Regions from separate parts of the Rhodopseudomonas sp. G2_2311 genome, predicted to be linked through region 1. Evidence: riboswitches for the same ligand, from Rfam matches in the RefSeq annotation. Region 1 holds a riboswitch; each other region holds the start of a gene.
The links. Region 1 has a riboswitch for cobalamin ahead of VRZ08_RS11025 (TonB-dependent receptor). Riboswitches for the same ligand answer to the same signal wherever they lie in the genome.
Positions count from the first base shown of each region.

Region 2: another riboswitch for cobalamin. It lies ahead of VRZ08_RS04570 (DUF1636 domain-containing protein); the one in region 1 lies ahead of VRZ08_RS11025 (TonB-dependent receptor).
Region 3: another riboswitch for cobalamin. It lies ahead of VRZ08_RS05950 (ABC transporter substrate-binding protein); the one in region 1 lies ahead of VRZ08_RS11025 (TonB-dependent receptor).

Region 1 is NZ_JAZDRK010000006.1:5,158-9,393, forward strand. Features, by position in the region: gene typA (translational GTPase TypA) at 1-1,128, opposite strand, end outside; cobalamin riboswitch at 1,556-1,752, shown strand; gene VRZ08_RS11025 (TonB-dependent receptor) at 1,861-4,137, shown strand; gene VRZ08_RS11030 (PepSY domain-containing protein) at 4,142-4,236, shown strand, end outside.
Region 2 is NZ_JAZDRK010000002.1:345,097-349,332, reverse strand. Features, by position in the region: gene cobN (cobaltochelatase subunit CobN) at 1-596, opposite strand, end outside; gene cobW (cobalamin biosynthesis protein CobW) at 730-1,734, opposite strand; gene cobU (bifunctional adenosylcobinamide kinase/adenosylcobinamide-phosphate guanylyltransferase) at 1,738-2,268, opposite strand; gene VRZ08_RS04570 (DUF1636 domain-containing protein) at 2,265-2,696, opposite strand; cobalamin riboswitch at 2,803-3,001, opposite strand; gene cobT (nicotinate-nucleotide--dimethylbenzimidazole phosphoribosyltransferase) at 3,098-4,153, shown strand; gene bluB (5,6-dimethylbenzimidazole synthase) at 4,180-4,236, shown strand, end outside.
Region 3 is NZ_JAZDRK010000003.1:110,165-114,400, forward strand. Features, by position in the region: gene VRZ08_RS05940 (zinc-dependent alcohol dehydrogenase) at 1-730, opposite strand, end outside; gene VRZ08_RS05945 (hypothetical protein) at 904-1,227, shown strand; cobalamin riboswitch at 1,350-1,551, shown strand; gene VRZ08_RS05950 (ABC transporter substrate-binding protein) at 1,584-2,519, shown strand; gene cobA (uroporphyrinogen-III C-methyltransferase) at 2,552-3,301, opposite strand; gene VRZ08_RS05960 (cobyrinate a,c-diamide synthase) at 3,301-4,236, opposite strand, start outside.

The DNA of each region.
Region 1 (4,236 bases):
ACCTTCACGGCGCATGTTCTCGATCAGGATCGCGAGCTGCAATTCGCCGCGGCCCGACACTTCCATCGCGTCCTTGTCGGCGGATTCGACGACGCGCAGCGCGACGTTGCCCTCGGCCTCGCGGAGCAGGCGGTCGCGGATCAGGCGGCTCGTCACCTTGTCGCCTTCAGTGCCGGCGAGCGGCGAGTTGTTGACGATGAACGACATCGACACCGTCGGCGGATCGATCGCCTGCGCCTGGATCGGGGTATCGACCGCCGGATCGCAGAAGGTGTCGGCGACGGTGCCCTTGGTCAGGCCGGCGATCGCCACGATGTCACCGGCTTCGGCGATATCGAGCGGCACGCGCTCGAGGCCGCGGAAGGCGAGGATCTTGCTGATGCGGCCCTGCTCGACCAGCTTGCCGTCGCGCGACAGCACTTTGACGGCCTGGTTCGGCTTCACCGTACCCGAAGCGATGCGGCCGGTGATGATGCGGCCGAGATAGGGATTGGCTTCGAGGATGGTGCCGAGCAGGCGGAACGGACCTTCTTCCACCACCGGCGGATGAACGTGCTTGAGCACCAGCTCGAACAGCGGCTTCATGCCTTCGCTCGGATCGCCGTCCGGCTTGTCCGACATCCAGCCGTTCTTGCCGGAGCCGTACAGGATCGGGAAGTCGAGCTGCTCGTCGGTGGCGTCGAGTGCGGCGAACAGGTCGAACACCTCGTTGACCACTTCGGTAACGCGGGCGTCGGAGCGGTCGACCTTGTTGATCGCCACGATCGGCTTAAGGCCGAGCTTCAGCGCCTTGCCGACCACGAACTTGGTCTGCGGCATCGGGCCCTCGGCAGCGTCGACCAGCACGATCACGCCGTCGACCATCGACAGGATGCGCTCGACTTCGCCGCCGAAGTCGGCGTGGCCGGGTGTGTCGACGATGTTGATGTGGGTGTCGCCCCAGACCACCGACGTACACTTCGCCAGAATGGTGATGCCACGCTCGCGTTCGAGATCGTTGGAGTCCATCGCCCGTTCGACCTGGCGCTGGTTGTCGCGATAGGTGCCGGACTGCTGCAGCAGTTTGTCGACAAGAGTAGTCTTGCCGTGGTCGACGTGGGCGATAATGGCGATGTTACGGAGGGTCATGGCTCTTCTGTCGGTCCTGCGGGCGTTGCCTGATCAGCGAGATCATAGGCACACCGCGGGATGCGCCGAAGGGCGCGCCGAAGCCAGCCTATGTCTGAAACGCGCCGGGCAATCGCAATCTGAAATCGCAAAAAACAGGCCCGGCCGAATAGGACCGGGCACCAGCACGCGTTGCGACGCAATATACGCAGAAATCGCGAAATAACAATGACGGTTGCGGATGGACAGACCCGCTTCGGCGCGGTGGCCGCCGGAACGTGCCCCGGAGCGCCTCCGGCATTGTTCCTCAGACTGCTTGACCTAGTGATGTGATGTTATAACATTACATTCATCGTCGCTGCGATAGGTAATTTCATAGTGCAGCCGCTGCCCCTTGGACTGACTGGATTTTTTCCGTTCGGTTCGTTGACACCGCTGCCGTATGTCCAATACCGTGACCAGCGACGGTTCCCGAAAGGGATCAATAGGGAACGCGGTGCGGGTCTTCGGGCTCTATTCCGCGGCTGCCCCCGCAACTGTAAGCGGCGAGCCATTCGCCACACGCCACTGGGCTTTCGTCCTGGGAAGGCGGTGAACGGCAACGACCCGCGAGCCAGGAGACCTGCCGTCAGTCGTGGTCACACGCGAGCACATCGGGCGGGGTGTCCTGGTGCGTGTCGAACCGTAGCCCACAAGAAGGCTGCGGCAGACCTGTTTCGCGGTGACGTGCCACGTTAGCCGCGAGCCAAGAAAATGACTCCCGCCGTTCTGCCTCTCGGGCGCAATCGTCGCCTGCTGTCCTCTGTCGCCCTCGTCCCTCTGCTCTGGCCGGTCGACGGCCTTGCGCAAACCGCCTCGGCCAATCCGCGCGGTCTCGACCCGATCGTGGTCGAGGGCCAGACCGTACGTGCCGCCAAGCCGCGCGCGACGGCCAATGCCGGATCGTCGCGCCAGCGCCGCGCTGCCGCGCGTCCGGTCGCAACGCCGGCCCCCGCGCCCACTCAGCCGACGACGACCGCGTCGACCGCCCCCACCTTCAACCTCGGCACCCCGTCGTCGACCGGCAGCCGACTCGGCCTGACGCCGCTGCAAACACCGGCCAGCGTCGAAGTGATTCGCGCCGAAACCATCGCCGAGCGCGGCCAGCACAACGTGATCGACGCGGTGACGCAGAACGCCACCGGGTTCACCGCGAGCCCGCGTCCGGGAAATGGCGGCCTCGCCTTCACCACGCGCGGCTTCACCGGCAACGGCACGGTGATGTCGCTCTACGACGGCACCCGGCTGTATGTCGGCTCCGGCACCATGACGTTCCCGTTCGATACTTGGACGGCGCAGAGCATCGAAGTGCTGCGCGGCCCGGCCTCGGTGATGTATGGCGAAGGCGCGATCGGCGGCGCCATCAACGTGATCTCCAAGAAGCCGCTCGATGTGGCGCGCAACGAGGCGGAGATCTCGCTCGACACCAACCTGACCCGGCGCCTCGCGGTCGACTCGGGCGGCCCGATCAATCCCAATGTCAGCTATCGGCTGGCGGCGATCGGCAACATGTCGGACGGCTGGGTCGACCGTGACAAGACATCGAACGTCGCGGTGTCCGGCTCGGTGCGGGTGCAGGCCGCCGACAATCTCGCCTTCACGCTGAGCGAAGACTACGCCGACCGCAGCCCGTCGCGCTATTTCGGCACGCCTTTGGTGAACGGCCGGCTCGACGAGTCGCTGCGCTTCCAGAACTACAATGTCGGCGATGCCTCGATCCGCTATCGCGACAACTGGACCCAGCTCAAGACCGAGTGGGACGTTGCCGAAGGCGTCTCGGTGAAGAACGTCACCTACTATCTCAGCACGCACCGGCACTGGAAGGACGTCGAGAGCTACGCGTTCAGCCCGACCACCGGAAATATCAACCGCAGCTCCTATATCGAGATCTTTCACGACCAGGAGCAGATCGGCAACCGCTTCGACACCACCTTCAAGGGCCATGTCTTCGGCCTCGCCAACGAATTCGTCGCCGGTTTCGACGTCAACCGCATCGCCTTCACCCACACCAACAACTCGCCTTACGCCGGCACTTCCTCGGTGCCCACGTACAATTTCGATCCAGGCACTTTCCTGCCGGTGAGCCCGACGCGGCCGAGCTTCCATACGCTGACGACGCAATATGGCGTGTTCGCCGAGAACCGGCTCAGCCTGACTGACCAGCTTTCGTTGATCGGCGGCATCCGCTCCGACAATCCGACGGTGCAGCGCACCGATTTCCTCTCGCCTTCGAACAGTTTCGAGAAGACCTACTCGGCGCCGAGCTGGCGGGTCGGCGCGGTGTACAATCCGATCGAGAACCTCTCGATCTACGGTCAGTATTCGACCGCGGTCGATCCGGTCACCAACCTGATCACCATGACAGGCGTTAACCGCGACTTCTCGCTCTCGACCGGCAAGCAGGTGGAGGTCGGCATCAAGCAGCAGCTCGCCGGCGGTCGCGCGGAATGGACCCTGGCGGCGTATCACATCGTCAAGAACAACCTGCTGGCGCGCGATCCTCAGAACCCCGCCAACACCAATCCGCTGCAGATCGGCCAGCAATCGTCGCGCGGCATCGAAGCCTCGGCCGGCCTCAAGGTCACCGAAACCATCCGGCTCGACGCCAACGTCGCCTGGCTGCGGGCCAAATACGACGACTTCACCCAGGTGGTCGGCGGCCGGGCGGTGAACTACGCCGGCAACGTCCCCAACAACGTGCCGCAGATCGTCAGCAACATCTGGGCGACCTGGGCGTTCGCGCCGGGCTGGTCGGCCAATGCCGGCATCCAGCTCGTCGGCGACACCTGGGCCGACGACGCCAATACGCTGGTGCGGCCGGCCTATAACGTCGTCAATGCCGGGCTGATGTGGAAGCCGGACGCCCGGCAGACGCTGGCACTGCGGGTCTATAATCTGTTCGACACCGTCTATGCGACTTCCGGCGGCACGTCGCAGTGGATCCTCGGCATGCCGCGCACTGCTGAACTCTCCTACAACGTGAAGTTCTAGGGCGATGTCCAGCGTCGTCAGGCGCGCGAAGCGGTGGCTGTATCTCGGCCACCGCTGGCTCGGCATTGCCGGGTGTCTGCTGTTCGCGATGTGGTTCAT
Region 2 (4,236 bases), on a different contig from region 1:
AGCGCCCGATAAAAGATCACTAACGCGCGGCGGCGCTGCGATGGCAGGGGCTCGGCCGGCCAGACCCCTGCGGCCGGCATCGGCCGCGGCGGCGGCGGGCAGTCGTCGCGCAGGATCATCCAGGCGGCGTAGCGCAGCGCTAAGCGGATGTTCTCGGCGCCGCCCTCGCTGCAATAGCGCCACAGCGCGTGAGCATCGTCGAGATCGGCGGTGCTACGCGCAGCCAGCTCCGCATTCCACTCCATCTCGCCCGGAATACAGACGAACTGCGCGCCCCGCGCCAGCGCATCGCGCCGCAGGCTGTCGACGCCATGCGGCCAGTAGGCCTCGCCACCGAGCATCCGCAGGATGACGAGCTTGGCTTTCGCCAGCGTGCGCTCGACATAAAGATCGACCGAGGCCGGATGGCCGAGCGCCAGAAAATTGGTGAGCTGGAGCGTCGGATAGTCGTCCGGCATTCCGGCCCGCGCAGCACCGAACGCCGCAAGATCGCTGTCGGCCGCCGACAACACCACGATATCGGCCGTCGCCTGACCAAGATCGCGCGCGACATCGCCGTCGTCGATGCTGACGCTGGTGTCGAGCTTCAGGTGCATCTGGAGCACCGTTGCTGTGCGACCACCCTCTCTACGTCATTGCGAGCGAAGCGAAGCAATCCAGACTCGGGGCCGATGCCCCTGGATTGCTTCGTCGCTTCGCTCCTCGCAATGACGGGGAGAGGCATATGAACTACCCCGCCAGCGCGCGGCGGGCGGCGTCGGCGTCGAAGCCTTTGAGGCCGATTACCACCAGATGGTCGGGACGCTCGGCATCGGGACGGGCGAAGGCGAGATCGATGCGCGAGCCGACCGCCTGCACCACGACCGGGGCCGGCTTGCCGGCGACCCGAGCATGGCCCTTGACGCGCAGCACGCCCTCGAGCCCCAGCGCATCGCCGACGCGCGCCTTCATGGCGTCCAGCGTCTCCGCCGGCTGCGGCGTGATCACCAGCGAGTCGAAATCGTCGTGATCGTGCTCCTCGCCTTCGGCATGATGGCCGGCGCGGGATGCAAGATCATTCTCGGCTTCGGCATCGAGCCCGATCAGCACCGACGGCGCCAGCGTGCCATGCGAGCGGACGATGCGGACGTTCGGCCGCACCCGGCTCGCCAGCTTGGCTTCGAGCGCGGCAAGCTGGTCGGGCGCGACCAGATCGCTCTTCGACAACACCACCAGATCGGCGCAGGCGAGTTGGTCCTCGAACACTTCCTCGATCGGATCGTCATGCGTGGCGTCGCGCTGCGCCTTCACCGCATCGTCGTCGAGCGGCACCCGGCCTTCGCTCAGCGCCAGCGCGTCGACCACCGTGACGACGCCGTCGGCGGTGGCGCGCGTCTTCACCGCGGGCCAGGCGAACGCCTTCAGCAGCGGCTGCGGCAGCGCCAGCCCGGAGGTTTCGATCACGATCGCGTCGAGCGGCGTGTCGCGGTTCAGCAGCTTTTCCATCGTCGGGATGAAATCGTCGGCGACCGTGCAGCAGATGCAGCCGTTGGTGAGTTCGACGATGTCGCCCGGCGCGCACACCGACGCGCCGCAATCCTCGACCAGCGAGCCGTCGAAACCGGCATCGCCGAATTCATTGACGATCACCGCGATGCGGCGGCCGCTCGACTGATTGAGCAGCGCGCGCAGCAGCGTGGTCTTGCCGGCGCCGAGAAAGCCGGTGAGCACCGTGACGGGAACGCGGGCGGTCATGAACTACTCTCCTGATTGGCGTTTCAGCCACAGCGGCAGGCCGGCGGCGATGAAGGCGACGTGGGGCACGGCGGCAGCGATAGTCTGATTGAGGCGGCCTTGCGCGTCGCGGAAGGCGCGGCCGAGCGGTGTTTCCGGCACCAGGCCGAGGCCGACTTCGTTGGAGACGAGCACGATCGGACCGGCGGCGACGCCGAGATAGCGCGCCAGCCGCCTCGCCTCGACCTCGGGATCGCGGCCGGCTTCCATCAGGTTGAACAGCCACAGCGTCAGGCAATCGACCAGCACGGCGCGGCCGCGGCCGGCGTGCTGGGTCAGCGCATCGACCAGCCCGAGCGGCTCCTCTATCGTGGTCCAGCCGTCACCACGGCGGGCGCGGTGATGCGCGATGCGATCGGACATTTCGTCGTCGCTGGCGGTGGCAGTCGCGAGATAGATCCTGGCGAGACCGCTGCCTGTGACCAGCCGTTCGCCGAACACCGATTTGCCGGAGCGCGCGCCGCCGAGCACCAGGGTGGAGATCAGCGCGCTCATGCCGGCGCCCGCCCATCGTCGGGAGACCATTGCGGCGGCGGCAGGCGGACGACGGTGCCCTTGCGCAGGACTTCAGGTCGCTGCCGCCACGGCACCAAACCGTAGTGACTGTCCTGATAGGAGGCCACGAACGTCGCCACCGCGTCAGCGCCGCCGGCGCCATCGAGATCACCGAACACGAAGGTGTAGCCGCCTTCGCTCGACACCGCGACGGTGGCGGCACGCTTGCATGCGGACAGGCACTGCACGGCGCGCACCTGCACCGCGCCGGCGCCGGCCAGCGCGGCGCGGACGGCTTCCAGCATCGGTGCACCGACGGCGACGCCGTCGATCGTCTTGCAGGTGGTGCAGACGCTGACCATCACCGGCGCGCCAGGCAGCATGCGCGGCGGGTCGGCGCTCACATCGGCAGGGGGCTCGGAATCCATCGGGCTCGAATCATCGCGTCAGCTATCGAGCTTTGTCGGAACGCGCGGGAGAGGCCTTTGCCGTCCGCACTGCTTCCGTCCGGTGCACCCCGCCCCGACGACCCTTCAAAGCACAATACGCGATGGCAGGTCTCCTGGCTCGCGAGTCGCCGCCATTCGCCGCCTTCCCAGGAATTCCCAGTGGCCTCGGCGATGGCTCGTCGCTTACAGTTGCGGGGGCAGCTCCGGGATCGAGACGCACCGCGTCTCCCACCGGCTTCCCTTTTCACCTTCCTTGCGGAAGGACCATCGTCCGGCACGCTAGCTGCGACGCTGTTGCGGGTCAACAACGCGAAGGTGGTGTTGACCGGGCTTGCGCGTTTGCCTCAGTTGCGCGCCTTGCCGAACCAAAGGACCATCTGATGCCGACCGAAACCCTCGTCACCTGGCAGCCGCCGTCGATCACCCCGGTCGACCCGTCGCTGAAAGCAACCTTGCGGGCGCGGGTGGACGGCAAGGCCAAGCCGCTCGGCTCGCTCGGGCGGATCGAAGACCTCGCGATCGAACTCGCCATGATGCGGCACCCGCAACCGCCGCAACTCGACAACGCGGTGCTGATGGTGTTCGCCGGCGACCATGGCCTGACCGAAGAAGGCGTGTCGCAATATCCGTCCGCCGTGACGGTAGCGATGGTGATGACCTATCTGGCCGGTAAGGCCACCGCCAACGCATTCGCAGCCGCCAACCATGTCGACGTCCGGGTGATCGACGCCGGTGTCGCCGCCGAGTTGCCGAAGCATCCCGATCTGATCGACGCCAAGGTGCGGATGGGAACCGCCAACGCGGCGCGTCAGCCGGCGATGAGCGTCGCGGAGGCGTGCCAGGCACTCGATCGCGGCGCCGAACTGGCACGCGCCGAGATCGCCGCGGGCGCGGACGTGATCGCGCTGGGTGAGATGGGGATCGGCAACACGGCTTCGTCGTCGCTGCTGCTGCACCGCCTCGGCCCGGCGCCGCTCGATCAGAGCATCGGGATCGGCGCCGGCCAGGATGCTGACGGCATGGCCAAGAAGAAGGCGGCGATCGAAAAGGCGGCGATGCGCAGCCCCGCCACCGCACCGCTGGAGGTGCTGGCCGAGTTCGGCGGGCTGGAGATTGCCATGATGGCGGGCGCGGTGCTGGGCGCCGCCTCGCAGCGCCGGCCGGTGATCGTCGATGGCTTCATCGCCACGGCCGCGGCGCTGGTGGCGGTGCGGCTGGCGCCGGAAGCCCGCGATTATTGCGTATTCGCCCATCGCTCGGCCGAACGCGGCCATGATCTCGCGCTGCAGGCGATGGATGCCGCGCCGCTGCTCGATCTGCGGCTGCGGCTCGGCGAAGGCACCGGCGCGATCCTCGCCGTGCCGCTGGTGCGCGCCGCTTCGCGGCTGCTCACGGACGTCGCCGATCTCGCCGACGTGCTGGCGGGCAAGCTGTGAGTACGGTGCTGAACAAGATGGCGGCGATGACCGATCCGGCCGAGATCGCAGCCGCCAACGCCAACCCGCCGGTGTTCGACGAA
Region 3 (4,236 bases), on a different contig from region 1:
TGTCGTAGACGTCATCGTCCATGAAGTTGATCACGATCGCGCCGGATTGCCGCGCCATCTCCATGCGCTCCGGCACCGTGTCGATCGCGATCACGCGTTCGGCGCCGAGCAGGAAGGCGCTCTTGATCGCCATCTGGCCGACCGGGCCGCAGCCCCACACCGCAACTGTCTCGCCGCCTTTGAGATTGCAGAAGTCCGCTGCCATGAAACCGGTCGGGAAGATATCGGACAGGAACAGAACCTGCTCGTCGGTCAGTCCATCGGGCACTTTGATCGGACCGACGTCGGCATACGGCACGCGCAGATACTCGGCCTGACCACCGGCATAGCCGCCGAGCATATGCGAGTAGCCGAACAGGCCAGCGGGCGAATGGCCCCACATCTTCTCAGCCGCTTTGGCGTTGGGATTCGATCGCTCGCAGCCTGAATAGAAGCCGCGCTGGCAGAAGAAGCATTCGCCGCAGGAAATGGTGAACGGGACCACCACCCGATCGCCGACCTTGAGCTTGGTATTCTCGGAACCGACCTCGACGACTTCACCCATGGTCTCGTGGCCGAGCACGTCACCGCTCTGCATCGACGGCATGATGCCGTCCATCAGGTGCAGGTCCGAACCGCAGATCGCGCAGGCCGTCACTTTGATGATCGCATCGCGGCCGTGTTCGATTTTCGGATCCGGCACGCTCTCGCAGCGGATGTCGTTCTTGCCGTGCCAGGTCAGAGCTTTCATCTGCAGTTCCTCGTCGTTGATGGCGAGGGGAAAAGCCGAACATGGTCGGTTGTTCCTGTTGCCCGGCTGGAACGCCGCGACCTGAAGACGCGACTGGTTAGTTAGGAACGGCGTCTCCGAAGCTCCGTTGACCTCTGCGCAACTCAGCAATCAGAACAATGACAGGAGCGACGATGATGGTGCGGAAGACGACGACAGCGATGGCCGTGCTCGCAGTGCTGGCGCTTGGCGCGAGCCAAGTGATGGCCCAAGGCGGTGGTGGCGGCGGTGGAGCCGGCGGCGGCGCGGGTGGTGGTGCCGGGGCCGGCGGTGCCGGCGCAGGAGCCGGTGGAGCAGGCGCGGGCGCCGGTGGCGCGGCTGGCGGCGGCGCGGGCGGTGGCGGCCCGTCGAACTCCGATCGTGGTGGTCAGGGCTCGGGCAGCGCGCACGGCGCGACCAATTCGACGACGCCGAGCTCGGACGGCCAGTCGGGCGCAACCACGCCGATGCGAAAGTAAGCGAACCGGCGGCGAGAAGCCGTGAAGTTCAAGCCGGGTGGTGCCTGACTGCACCTCCCGGCTTTTTGCTTGCCAGGTAGGCTGCGGAAGATGGTCGTCTTGCCGGGGGCTGGGCGACGTGCTTAACCCAGACGTGTACCGGTGCCTTTCGCTGAGAGAGGTGAAACGGGAATGCGGTGCGGGGCGATGCCCCAATGCCGCAGCTGCCCTCGCAACTGTGGGCGGATCGGAGCGTCCTCGAATGCCACTGGCCGAACTGGCCGGGAAGGCGGACGCGACGGATATCCGCGAGCCAGGAGACCGGCCGGTGCATGGTGTGCAACTCGTTCGGCGATGGGCCGGCGGAGGATGTCGTCTTGGACAGAACAATTGCGCCGCATTGCGGCGTCCGGCCCCCCGTCGCGTTGCGTGACCGGCGTGCGCCTCGCTGGCGTTCCCGCTTGTTGCTGGTGGTCGCCGCCGTTGGTTTGCTGGCCTCGCCAGCGTTCGCCGCCTCCAAGCGGATCGCCTCGATCAACATGTGCACCGATCAGTTGCTAATCGCCCTGGCTGATGCCGACCAGATCGCTGGCCTCGGACCGTATGCGCGTGATCCGAGGCTGTCGTGGCTCGCCAAGGAGGCTGAGCGATTTCCGAAGCTGTCCGGTGAGGCCGAGGATCTGTTGATGCTCGCGCCCGACGTGGTGCTGGCCGGCCGCTACGGCAAGCGTGCCACGCGCGAGTTGCTGCGCGCGCAGAACATTCCGGTCGAAGAGTTCGACGTGCCGCGGACGATCGACGAGGTGAAACTTCAGATCCGACGAGTCGGCGCGCTGGTCGGCCATCCTGAACGCTCGGAGGCGATGATCGCGTCGGTCGATCAGGCCGCGGAGCGGGCACGACGCACCGCCTCGCGGTGGCAGGGCCGGGTGCTGGCGTTGTCGCGGCGCGGCTGGGTGACCGGCGGCGATAGTCTGCTCAGCTCGCTGCTGCAGACCGCTGGCCTGTCGAATGCGGCGTCCGACCTTGGTTTCGCCTATGGCGGCTTCGCCTCGCTCGAAGCGATCGTCGCATCGCGGCCGGACCTTTTACTCGTATCCGAAGAGCAGCCGGTGGCTGAAGATCAGGGCAAGGCTCTGCTGCTGCATCCCGCGATCCAGCAGGCCTATCCGGCTAGCCGACGGATCGTTGTTCCAGATCAGCTCACGGTCTGCGGCGGCGCGATGCTGCCGGTTGCGCTCGATCGACTATCCGACGCGATCGAGCAGATCAGCCAGCGCCGAGGCGTTGCGGCGGCCGCGCCGCGGCAGTGAACGCGTCGTCGTCGCCGGCCGCGTGCTGGCGATCAGCTCTCCTCCAGCGCTGCGCCGTACAAAATCATGCAGGGGCCGGCCGGCCGGTCGGCGGTGAGGCGCGCGGCGATCTCGCTGACGCTGCCCCGTTGCACGTTGGTCGCATCGGAGCCGAGGCTTTCGACCATCACGGCCGGCGTCGCTGCGTCCAGGCCGCGGGCGATCAGTTGCGCCGCGAGGGCCGGGAAGGTGGCCTTGCCCATATAGACGCAGGTCGTTGCGGTGGCGTCGGCCAGCGCTGCGAGGTCGAGATCGCGCGGTAGGCGGCCGTCGACATCATGGCCGGTGACGAACTGCACCCGGCGCGCGACGCCGCGCTTGGTCAGCGATGCGCCGATCGTGGCGGCAGCAGCGGTCGCCGTGGTGATGCCGGGCACGATCTCGACCGCGATACCGGCCTCGCGCGCGGCCCGCAGCTCCTCGTCGGCGCGGGCAAACAGTGTCGGATCGCCGGCCTTCAGCCGCACCACATGCTTGCCATGCAGCGCGTAGCTGATCGCGAGCCGGCTGACTTCATCCTGGCGCGGCGAGGGATGGCCGGCGCGCTTGCCGACCGCGACCATCTCGGCGTTGGGATCGAGATACGCCATGAAGTCTTCGCCGGCGAGGTCGTCGTACAGCACCACGTCTGCGGCCTGCAGGCGCTTGATCGCGCGCAGTGTCAGCAGGTCGGCATCGCCCGGGCCGGCGCCGACCAGCGTGATGCGGCCGGGTGCAGCGGCGCTTTCGAAAGAGTTGGACATCAGGCGATCGCCCCCTCGGCGACATCGATCAGATGGAAGAAGGTGCCGGTGACGTGGCCGCGGCGGCTGCCGGTCTCATCAGTGAGTCGGCCGGCGGGATCGCGGATTTCGGCGAGCGGCTCGTCCGCCACGGCGACGACGCGCGCGTAGTGATATTCATGGCCGCGCAGAACGGTGCCCGCCGCATGGCCGGCGGCTGCGGCCTGCAAGGTCGCGAGCCGGTAGCCGAGATGCAGCTTGCGGCTGGCGAAGTCGGTTTCGAGGCCGAGCAGTCCGGCCATCGCATGGCGCGTGCCGTCGGCATCGATCAGGCCGGCACCGAGCGTCATGTAGCCGCCGCACTCGCCGTGCACCGGGCGGGTTTCCGCGAATGCGCCGAGCGCCGCCTTGAATCGCGTCGCCGCCGCAAGTCGCCCGGCGTGTAGCTCGGGATAGCCGCCCGGCAGCCATGCGGTGTCGCAGGATGGATCGGGGCCTTCATCATTCAACGGCGAAAACGGCACGATCTCGGCGCCGGCCGCGCGCCAGCCGGCGGTGAGGTGCGGATAGATGAACGAGAACGCATCGTCATGCGCCAGCGCGATACGCTGGCCGGGCGGCGGCAGCGGACGTATCGTCGATGCGATCGGACGCGCCGGCTGCGCAGCGCGGATCAGCGCGTCGAGGTCGATACCACGCATGGCGCTGTCGGCGAGTTGCTGCAGGCGGGTGTCGAGCCTCGCGGTCTCGCGCGCCTGCACCAGGCCGAGATGGCGATTCTTCAGCGTGAGATCGCGTTGCCGCTCGAAGCTGCCCAGCACCGGAATGTCGTGCGCGGCGAAACCATCGCGGACCAGCGCTTCATGGCGCGGGCTGGCGACGTTGTTGAGGATGACGCCGGCGATGCGGACGTCGTTGCGATAGCCGGCAAACCCGAGCGCCAGAGCGGCGGCGGA